Regions from separate parts of the Sessilibacter sp. MAH3 genome, predicted to be linked through region 3. Evidence: predicted binding sites of a transcription regulator. Region 3 holds the regulator's gene; each other region holds the start of a gene.
The links. Region 3 encodes sigma-54, which starts transcription at its own class of promoters, with help from an activator protein. Its sites were predicted from a motif close to TGGCACANNNNTTGCNNT; they were not measured.

Region 1: a site for sigma-54 is predicted at 1,272-1,289, ahead of ACYQ2C_RS07575 (HesB/IscA family protein). Genes of this name have one in related genera too.
Region 2: a site for sigma-54 is predicted at 1,417-1,434, ahead of ACYQ2C_RS14875 (putative urea ABC transporter substrate-binding protein). Genes of this name have one in related genera too.

What each region holds. Positions count from the first base shown of each region.
Region 1 is NZ_BAAGIE010000009.1:92,854-96,134, reverse strand. Features, by position in the region: gene nifU (Fe-S cluster assembly protein NifU) at 1-803, opposite strand, end outside; gene ACYQ2C_RS07575 (HesB/IscA family protein) at 933-1,256, opposite strand; gene ACYQ2C_RS07570 (nitrogen fixation protein NifZ) at 1,531-1,800, shown strand; gene ACYQ2C_RS07565 (Rossmann-like domain-containing protein) at 2,343-2,753, opposite strand; gene ACYQ2C_RS07560 (hypothetical protein) at 2,743-3,198, opposite strand; gene ACYQ2C_RS07555 (hypothetical protein) at 3,210-3,281, opposite strand, start outside.
Region 2 is NZ_BAAGIE010000027.1:9,423-12,703, forward strand. Features, by position in the region: gene ACYQ2C_RS14870 (chloride channel protein) at 1-1,246, shown strand, start outside; guanidine-I (ykkC/yxkD leader) riboswitch at 1,481-1,604, shown strand; gene ACYQ2C_RS14875 (putative urea ABC transporter substrate-binding protein) at 1,676-2,716, shown strand; gene ACYQ2C_RS14880 (ABC transporter permease) at 2,728-3,281, shown strand, end outside.
Region 3 is NZ_BAAGIE010000008.1:72,828-76,108, forward strand. Features, by position in the region: gene lptB (LPS export ABC transporter ATP-binding protein) at 1-578, shown strand, start outside; gene ACYQ2C_RS06840 (RNA polymerase factor sigma-54) at 962-2,569, shown strand; gene hpf (ribosome hibernation-promoting factor, HPF/YfiA family) at 2,668-2,958, shown strand; gene ptsN (PTS IIA-like nitrogen regulatory protein PtsN) at 2,961-3,281, shown strand, end outside.

The sequences.
Region 1 (3,281 bases), on a different contig from region 3:
CAACCGTTACAAGCACCGGTTAAATGCACATAAATATTTTTACCATCAACATCCACTAATTCAACGTCGCCGTTATCGGCTTGTAAATTAGGGCGAATAGATTCAAGAACCATTTCGATAATGCGAATGCGTTTTAAATTACCACTGGCTTTAGCCGCGGGTTTTGGTTTAGCGGCAACAACTGGAGACGCTACAGGTGCACCACCAATGGCTGGCGCCATAAACGATTCACCTTTTTCGGCAAGAACACGCGTTAATACGCCTTCAATGGCTTCGTGACAGGAAGAGCAACCACCGCCGGCTTTGGTATAGTTGGTAACTTCTTCTACAGTGTGAAGATTATTGGCGCGAATGGTTTCTTCAACCATAATTTCATCAATGGCGAAACATTTACAAATTAACGCACCTTCTTCGTGATCATCTTTCCACTCTTCACCACGATAATCTGCAACTGCCGCCTGTAGCGCTTCACGACCCATTACCGAGCAATGCATTTTTTCTGGCGGCAATCCATCAAGATAATCGGCAATATCTTGATTAGTCACTAACAAGGCTTCGTCTAAGGTTTTACCCTTGATAATTTCAGTTAACGCCGAAGAAGACGCAATCGCAGATCCGCAACCAAATGTTTGAAATCCTGCATCTTCAATAATTTCGGTTTCTGGATTTACCTTTAAGGTTAAACGCAGCGCGTCTCCACAATTTATTGAGCCGACATCACCAACGGCATTTGCATCCGCTACAGCACCTGCGTTTTTTGGATCAAAAAAGTGTTCTTTAACTTTCTCAGAATAATCCCACATGGCCAATCCTCCAAAATCTACTGTTCCGATCGAGCCTTAGCTCGAATGCGATATTGATTAAATTAATATTGCTCTATTTCTCTCAATTCACGGTTCTTTAGTGAGTACTGCTAACATGCAGATACTTAATTACGCTGAGAAAGATTTTCCGCAGCCACAACTTGCCGTTGCATTTGGGTTTTCAAATTTAAAACCACTGCCTTCCATGCTATCAATAAAATCGACTTTCACACCTTGCAGCAAAGGTTCGCTGGCTTTGTCGATCAACATTTTAATGCCACCGATTTCATGCACTGTATCGTTTTCTGAAATGGAATCTTCAAGTCTTAAACCGTATTGAAAACCTGAACAACCACCACCATCGACCTTGATGCGCAAACCAGCGATATTTTTCTCGCTATTTTCGATAAAACGGCTAACTGCTTTCACTGCGCTTTCAGTTAAGATAACCATTTGTTGTATCTCCTCGTGGCAAACTGTTTGCAAATCATTGTGTGTGCAAAAGTGTAAAAGAGCGTTTTAGAGCACCTAAAGATTGTTGTGACCCAATCAAGCTCGATGAAATAAGTACTCAAGGAAAAGTGCAACGCTTATACCATCGATTTTTACCAAACTTTTTTTGATAAAAATCAACGATTTAGTAAGAATCGATAAGCGACACAGCTGTTTTAAAGATCACCACCAACAACGCTTTGTAACATTCACGACAACCCAAGAGGACGCCAACATGCCTTATATGCTACAACCGGGTGACACAATTTTTGCCACAAAAGATATATTGAACGACGGCAGCTTTCCCGAAAAAGCCGAAGAAGAATTATTGGTTTCGAAAGGTATCCGTGGTGTAATTGTTAACTTTGGGCATTTAGAAGAAAACGAAGACCAAGAAATATTTTTGGTACAGTTTGAAAAGGGTAATGAAAGCGCTGAACTCGGCCCGCCAATTGGTTGCTGGCCAGAAGATATAGAAATTGTTGGCGATGATTTAAGTCGTTAATTTAAGCATCTATTACGGTCTAATCTAAATAGAACTCGTATATTCTCTTCATTATTAAACGTTCTATGCTAATTAACTGAAAACTATCCGGCAATTCGATCCAGCGCCATGACATTGGCGCCTGGAAGGGTTGCTCGCTGGATACACGCAGTAAAAACACATTCATTAAACATCCCGGAGTGTCTATCGTTGTCTTAAATTCACTCACAATATCCAGCTGTTCTAACGGCAAAGCGTGCTTTGTGCATAATTTTTTTAAGTACGATGACGGATGAGTGACTACATTGGAATTTGATAATATTTTCTGCGAAAGGAGTGAATTATCATTTTCTATAATTTCTGATAATGAGGGTAACTTACTAGGAAGGGATAGATGACCGGTTTGATTTATTAAAAATCGTAAGCGTGTACTTGTTGGGTGTAAATGAATAATAACAAATCGTAGTGGCCAGTTCTGTGATGGGTTTTCTAGCGGTTCTAACATGGGTAGGAATTGCATGAGTAGAAATTGTTCTAAAATTAAAGAGGATTAAATTTGGTATTTATAGGGCCAATATTTTATATGCAACAGGGCCTTCAAACAGTTGTGTGCCACCGGCTTGCATTACTACTTCTTGCACGCCACTCAAAGACAATACTTCAACACCCGCGAGGTAATTTACGCCAAGTTCTTTCCAGACAGCTGACCAAGGTAAACTTGGCCCCATTAATACCACATTGGCGTCTTTACAACGCTCCAATAACATCGGTAATGTTTTATTAACAATACTGGAGGCCGTAATAAAGACCCAGTCAGATTCTGATAGATAGTAATAAGCCGCCACATCAGGGTAATCATTACCTTGTGGATTTTTTTCGATGATCGTCCACAACTCGGGATTTATATCGTTTTGCTTTAACAGTATTTCTAAACCAGGATACCGGCCAATTACCGATACTTGCTTACCATGCAACTGCGGAAAAAAAATGTTTAAAAACCGTTAGATTTCCGGGAATTGACTGCGAGTCATCAATATTTTCCGCATTATTCAACAATGTAGAAAGGGAATTAATAACCGTATTTATGGCAAGTGCGCCAACGGTTGCTTCGGCCCATTCCCAACTTTTAATAGACGTAAAATATTGTTGAATGGGCGAATTTATTAAACTACCCGACCACGGCAAGGTTCTGGCAATATTTTTGGGGCTGAAAAAAATACCTTGCTGTGAGAAAAAATTAGACACTCTAAGGTCATATTTCTCCGTTAAAAAACCGGCGCTTAAATACGACCAATTAATGCCTAAGCAGATTTCTTTAATAATGGCAGGATTGTCTACCGATAGGAGCTTGTTTGTATTGGGAGAGAGTATGTTACTCGCTTCTTTTATCAATTCGTCATAAAGATACCAAGGCGACATAGATTAACTACTCACAACGCAGGCAGTAATCGTAATTCGGTTTTAATATCGTCACCGTTACCCCATGCGGTAACAGCTTCTAC
Region 2 (3,281 bases), on a different contig from region 3:
CTGCGGTGTCGCTGCTGCCATTTCGGCCTCATTTAACACGCCATTAGCAGGCGTTATATTTGCGATGGAAGTGGTCTTAATGGAGTACACAATTACCGGTTTTGTGCCAGTAATTATGGCGTCTTTTGCGGGAGCGCTAATTACGCGCCTAGCATTTGGTACAGAGTTTGTTTTTAGCGTTCAAGATATTGCAATTACCAGCCTAACCGAATTACCGTTTTTACTCGTGGCAGGAGTTCTAATTGGATTATTGGCCACCGTATTTTCTAAATTAATGCTATTGAAAAATCCATTGCATGCGACGCCCATATTTATTCGCATAAGCTTCGCAGGTGCAGTAACTGGAGTAATTGCACTTTATCTGCCGGAGATTTTAGGTCTTGGCTACGACACAGTCGCAGAAGCCATGCTCGACCACACAGAGGTTAAATTACTGACATTAATTTTAATCGGAAAAATAATAGCAACCGGCGTCAGTGTAAATCTTGGTATGCCCGGTGGATTAATCGGCCCAACATTATTTATTGGCGCAATTTTCGGAGCCATTTTAAGTTTCTTCGCACATTGGGCGTACCCTATTCACGCCTCGGGAACCACCTTTTATGTGCTAGTGAGCATGACCGCAAGCCTTGGAGCTGTACTCAACGCTCCACTCACTGCTCTGGTTACCATGCTCGAATTAACCAACAATCCCACCATTATTTTCCCAAGTATGCTGGTCGTGGTAATTTCTTGTTTAACAACACGATATTTTATCGGTGACCAAGGCATATTTGTTACCAGCCTAAAAAGCCAAGGTTTAATTGTTAAATCCACAAGCTTTGAAAACGACCTGCGAAGGATCGGCATCCGAAGTCTTATGAACGTCAAATTAGTGTCTTCTCCTTATAAAATTGACCATAAAAAAGCAATCGAACTGCTAGAGAAAAGACCGGATTGGATTGTTCTCAATGAACTTGGTAAAACCAAACGTCTATTACGTGCCGCAGACTTAGCGCGCTTTTTAGAAGACGCACCAAATGCCATTTTGACCCTTGAAAAACCCATCGACCTTTTAGAAGTGCCGGGCAAAAAACTCACTATGCCTCCCATTCACGAGCAGGCTACCGTACTTGAAGCGCATTTATTAATGAAAAGCGAATCCGTCGAGGCCGTGTATGTACAAAACCCTCGACAATTACCGCTGGAGACCGAAATTCTAGGCGTTGTTACTCGCGACGATATTAATAATTATTACTCGGTTTAATTTAAGCTGACAGAAATTGAAGAAGGATTCCTTACAAAATACAAAATTATTACTAAAGGGCGCACCATTAACTTAAATAAAAAATAGAAATGCACCAACTATGATCGTATGATAATAGTTAATTTTGTAGGTAGCCGCTTAATACCGCCAATTCCAAGACATCTACTCGGTGGCATAAAGACTGCTTTAATAAAAACGACCGTACTCTTGGTATAGACGGCGATACAATTTGATTAAATAGAGCGCTAGGGTTCCGGCTTATTCTTAAGCGACTGGTCCGAGAGCACTCGACCTTCCTTAACTTTCCTTTCGGATAGTTCAGATAGAGGTTACACGGCGGGACAAAAGCCCGGGAGACTTAATTGGCGTTTAGCCAAGAGTGCTCCACGTAACTGAAAATTTGATACTTATAAATCCGAGAGGTCTCCAATGAAACACCTTCTCCTTGCAGCGCTATTAATTTCCCTGACTAATTCAGTATTTGCTCGCGATAATTTTAAAATTTGCTGGTCAATTTACGTGGGTTGGATGCCTTGGGCCTATGGTGCCGAACACGGTATCGTTAAAAAATGGGCCGATAAATACGATATTAAAATTGATGTTGTGCAAATCAATGATTACGTAGAATCCATAAATCAATATACCGCCGGAGCTTTTGACGGTTGCTCTATGACGAACATGGATGCGCTAACCATTCCTGCTGCGGGTGGCGTAGATTCAACCGCATTAATTGTTGGAGACTTCTCCAACGGCAACGATGGTGTTGTACTCAAAGATAAAAAATCCCTCGCCGAAATCAAAGGTCAAACCGTTAATCTGGTTGAATTAAGTGTTTCACATTATTTATTAGCTCGCGCATTAGATAGCGTGGGATTATCAGAACGTGATTTAAAAGTAGTAAATACCTCCGACGCAGATTTGGTTTCTGTTTACGGCACATCCGATGTGACTTCTGTTGTTACATGGAACCCTTTATTAGGCGAAATTCTTACAAACCCCAGCAGCAATCTGGTATTTGATTCTTCAAAAATTCCCGGCGAAATTATTGATCTGTTAGTTGTAAATACCGATGTTCTAAAAGAAAACCCTAATTTCGGTAAAGCACTGGTTGGCGCCTGGTATGAAATCATGGCAACCATGAGCGGTGACGACGCTGCTGCAAAAGAAGCAAAAACTTTTATGGCCGAAGCTTCCGGTACCGATTTAACCGGGTATGAAGCGCAGCTAGCAAGCACCGAAATGTTTTATCAGCCGAGCCAAGCACTATCGTTAACCAATAGTTCTGAATTAAAAACCACTATGCAACAGGTTGCTGAATTTTCATTTGACCACGGCATTTTAGGCGAAGGCGCACCGGATGCAGGCTTTGTTGGCATTGAAACACCCTCAGGCATTTACGGTGATCCAAACAATATTAAATTGCGTTTCGATCCAACCTTTATGCAAATGGCCGCAGACGGAAAACTGTAAATAATTATTCTATGAAACGCCTAATCAATTTAAAGCCCTCGAAACCTCTAGCGTTTGCACTTGGAATTTTGCCGTTTTTTTTAATTGCCGTACTTTATGTAATTAATTCTAATGCGCGACTTGCTGAAAACGCTGACGACAAATTATTACCGCCGGTTAGCAAAATGGCTGACGCGATGGAACGCTTGGCTCTAGAGCCTAGCAAACGCAGCGGCGAGTACACATTTTGGATAGATACCGCAAGCAGTCTAAAGCGGTTAGGATTAGGCGTTTTATGTGCAGCAGCATTGGGTTTGCTATTTGGTATTTTTACCGGTGCAATTCCATTGGTGAAATCGGGCTTATCGCCCTTTTTAACGGTTATCTCATTAATTCCACCGTTGGCATTACTACCAATTCTATTTATTGTTTTTGGTCTTGGCGAATTATCTAAAGTTGTTCTAATCGTTATTGGCATCTTTCCATTTATTGCTCGCGACATTCAAAGACGCGCCGAAGAAATTCCCAACGAACAATTAGTAAAGGCGCAAACCTTAGGCGCAAATACATCACAAATTATAGTTCG
Region 3 (3,281 bases):
CAGGAATTGTTAAAGCCGATCACGGCAGCGTTTGGATCGACAACGAAGACATTACCAATCTTCCCATGCATGGCCGCGCCAGACGCGGACTTGGCTATCTCCCACAAGAAGCATCGGTATTTAGAAAGCTATCGGTCAAAGACAATATTTTAGCAATCTTAGAGACTCGATCCGATTTATCTGCAACAGATCGCAAAGACCGAGCGCAACAACTTTTAGAAGAATTTCACATCACCCACGTACAAGACAGCCAAGGCATCGCCCTATCCGGTGGTGAACGTCGTCGCGTCGAAATTGCTCGCGCGCTAGCGACAGAACCACGCTTTATCCTTCTTGACGAACCCTTTGCCGGCGTGGACCCAAAATCCGTCGGTGATATCAAGCAAATTATTGAACACCTTCAATCACGAGGAATTGGCGTACTCATTACCGACCACAACGTTCGCGAGACCTTAGATATCTGCGAGAAAGCCTATATTGTGGGCGGCGGGTTTATCATTGCCGAAGGCGACGCTGAGACGGTTTTATCCAATCAAAAAGTCAGAGACACTTATTTGGGTGAAGGCTTTAAGCTCTAAATTGAGCGGCCACCTCAACCGACCCTCAATAAAACAACAAAAGCCTCAACACCTATCAAAGGACCCAAAAAAAGACTCTTTTTTAGCCTACAAGACCACCCAAAAGACATTTTAGGCGACATTAAAAAACCGCTTTACCTTGCTGTTGAAATAGGCGAACATTGGTCTTACTGTTAAGTGATCAACAAGTAATCCCCTCCGCTAAAGCACTCGCTGTTCTTTTATTTTTTCCCTCAAAACATTTATTTAAAGAGAATTCAAGGTTGGGCATATTTTTTGCTTAATAGCTGTTGCAAAAACGCCCCTTTCAAGTCTACACTGACACTAAGCTTGATCAGAATCAGCTCCGATTCTGACACCGTTTTTGGAAGTAGTGTCAAGTTATGAAACAATCATTACAGCTAAAAATGGGTCAACAATTAACGATGACCCCTCAGTTGCAGCAAGCCATTCGCCTGCTACAACTCTCAACGCTCGATCTTCAACAAGAGATTCAAGAAGCTCTTGAGTCTAATCCCATGCTCGAAGTTAGCGAATCCGATGACTCTCACCTTGATAGCGGTGAGTCCGGCGACAACAGCGAACAACCCAACGAAATTTCCGACAACTTCAGCGAAGAAAAAGTTACCGCAACCGCATCCGAATCCGATTCTGGCGACGCCCAAGAAGGCGAATGGCAGGAAAACATTCCCGAGGATTTACCCGTTGATACCCAGTGGGACGACATTTACCAAGGCAGCAGCAACTCTTCCTCGTCATCAGCCGTAGAACGAGACGACAGCTTTTTCGACAGCCAAATCGACAACACCGAGACCCTTCAAGAATACTTACTGTGGCAATTGAATCTGACTCCAATGTCAGAAACCGATCGAACCATTGCTTTAGCAATCATAGACTCGGTAGAGCCCAGCGGTTTGCTCTCAAGCAGTATCGAGGAGATTTTTCACGGCCTACGCGGTGACTGGCGTGAGAATGACGAAGATGCCGAACAAGAAAGCGGTGAGCTTGAAGCTTCTGAACCTCTAAACGAAGACGCAGATACAGACGCAGATACAGACGAAGACCTAAGCCTAGACGAAGTGATTGCGGTTCAACACCGACTTCAACTGTTTGATCCTATCGGCTCTTGCAGCGTCGATTTGTCTGAATGTTTGATGGTACAACTCAATCAATACGCCAAAGAAACACCCGGACTGGAAACCGCCAAGGCGGTAGTTGCAGAGCATCTAGCGTTACTTGGCAGTCGTGACTACAAACAGTTAATGCGTAAATGTCGCGTTAAAGAGCCCGAACTCAAAGTTGCGATCGATTTAATTCAGGAATTAACACCTCATCCCGGCGCTACTATCGGCAGCAGCGATACCAGCTATATCGTTCCCGATGTTTTTGTGAGCAAGCAAGAAGGTCGCTGGATCGTAGAGCTGAACCCAGAAATAGCCCCTAAAATTCGCATCAACAACAATTACGCCAGTCTTGTAAAGCGTGCCGATAGCAGCGAAGACAACACCTTCTTGCGAGATAATTTACAAGAAGCACGCTGGTTCTTGAAAAGTTTACAAAGCCGCAACGAGACTCTACTGAAGGTTGCAAGCTGCATTGTTGAAAAACAACAGGGCTTTTTAGATTTCGGCCCAGAATCCATGAAACCTCTAGTACTTCACGACATTGCCGAAGACGTAGGCATGCATGAGTCGACAATTTCACGGGTAACAACGCAAAAATACATGCACACGCCTCAAGGCATCTTTGAGTTAAAATACTTTTTCTCAAGCCACGTCAGCACAGACAATGGCGGCGAATGCTCTTCAACCGCAATACGTGCCATTATCAAAAAGCTGGTTGCCGCAGAAGACGCTCGCAAACCCTTAAGCGACAGCAAAATTACCGCGTTACTGGCAGATCAAGGCATTCAAGTCGCCCGAAGAACCATTGCGAAATATCGCGAATCCTTGGGTATTCCAGCCTCGAACGAACGTAAAAGACTGGTCTGACCAACCATGACTCGGTGATCTCGACCCTAATTCATACCCGATTACACGGGCTTAAAACCTGTGTAATCAATGACTTAACTCTGACATGAGGAATAACAATGACTCTTAGCATCAGTGGGCACCACGTCGAAGTCACCGACTCTATTCGAAATTATGTTGAAACTAAATTTGAAAAACTCGGCAAGCACAACCCGCAAATCACTACAATCAATGTTGTATTAAGGGTTGAAAAACAAAGACAAAAAGCAGAAGCTTCCGTACACATAAGTGGCAAAGATATATTTGCCGAGAGTGAATCTGACGATCTGTATATTGCCATCGATGAAATGGCCGTAAAATTAGATCGGCAATTGCTCAAACATAAAGAGAAAGCAACCAGCCACCGTTGATTATGGACCTCTCCAGCATTCTTACTCCCAGCCGCGTTAAATGTGGCTTGGAGGGATCAAGTAAAAAGCGAACATTAGAAAATGTCGCGCAATTCATTACTAAAGGATTCCCAGTTCTTGACGCTGATGAGCTCTTTCGCCGCCTGATGGCCCGCGAAAGGCTCGGCTCGACCGGAATCGGGCAAGGAATTGCGATTCCGCATTGCCGACTGGAAAACTGTACCGGCGTCATGGGAGCGTTATTTAAACTTAATACGCCATTGGACTTTGACGCCATCGATGACGCGCCCGTAGATCTGATCTTTACGCTGCTAGTCCCCGAG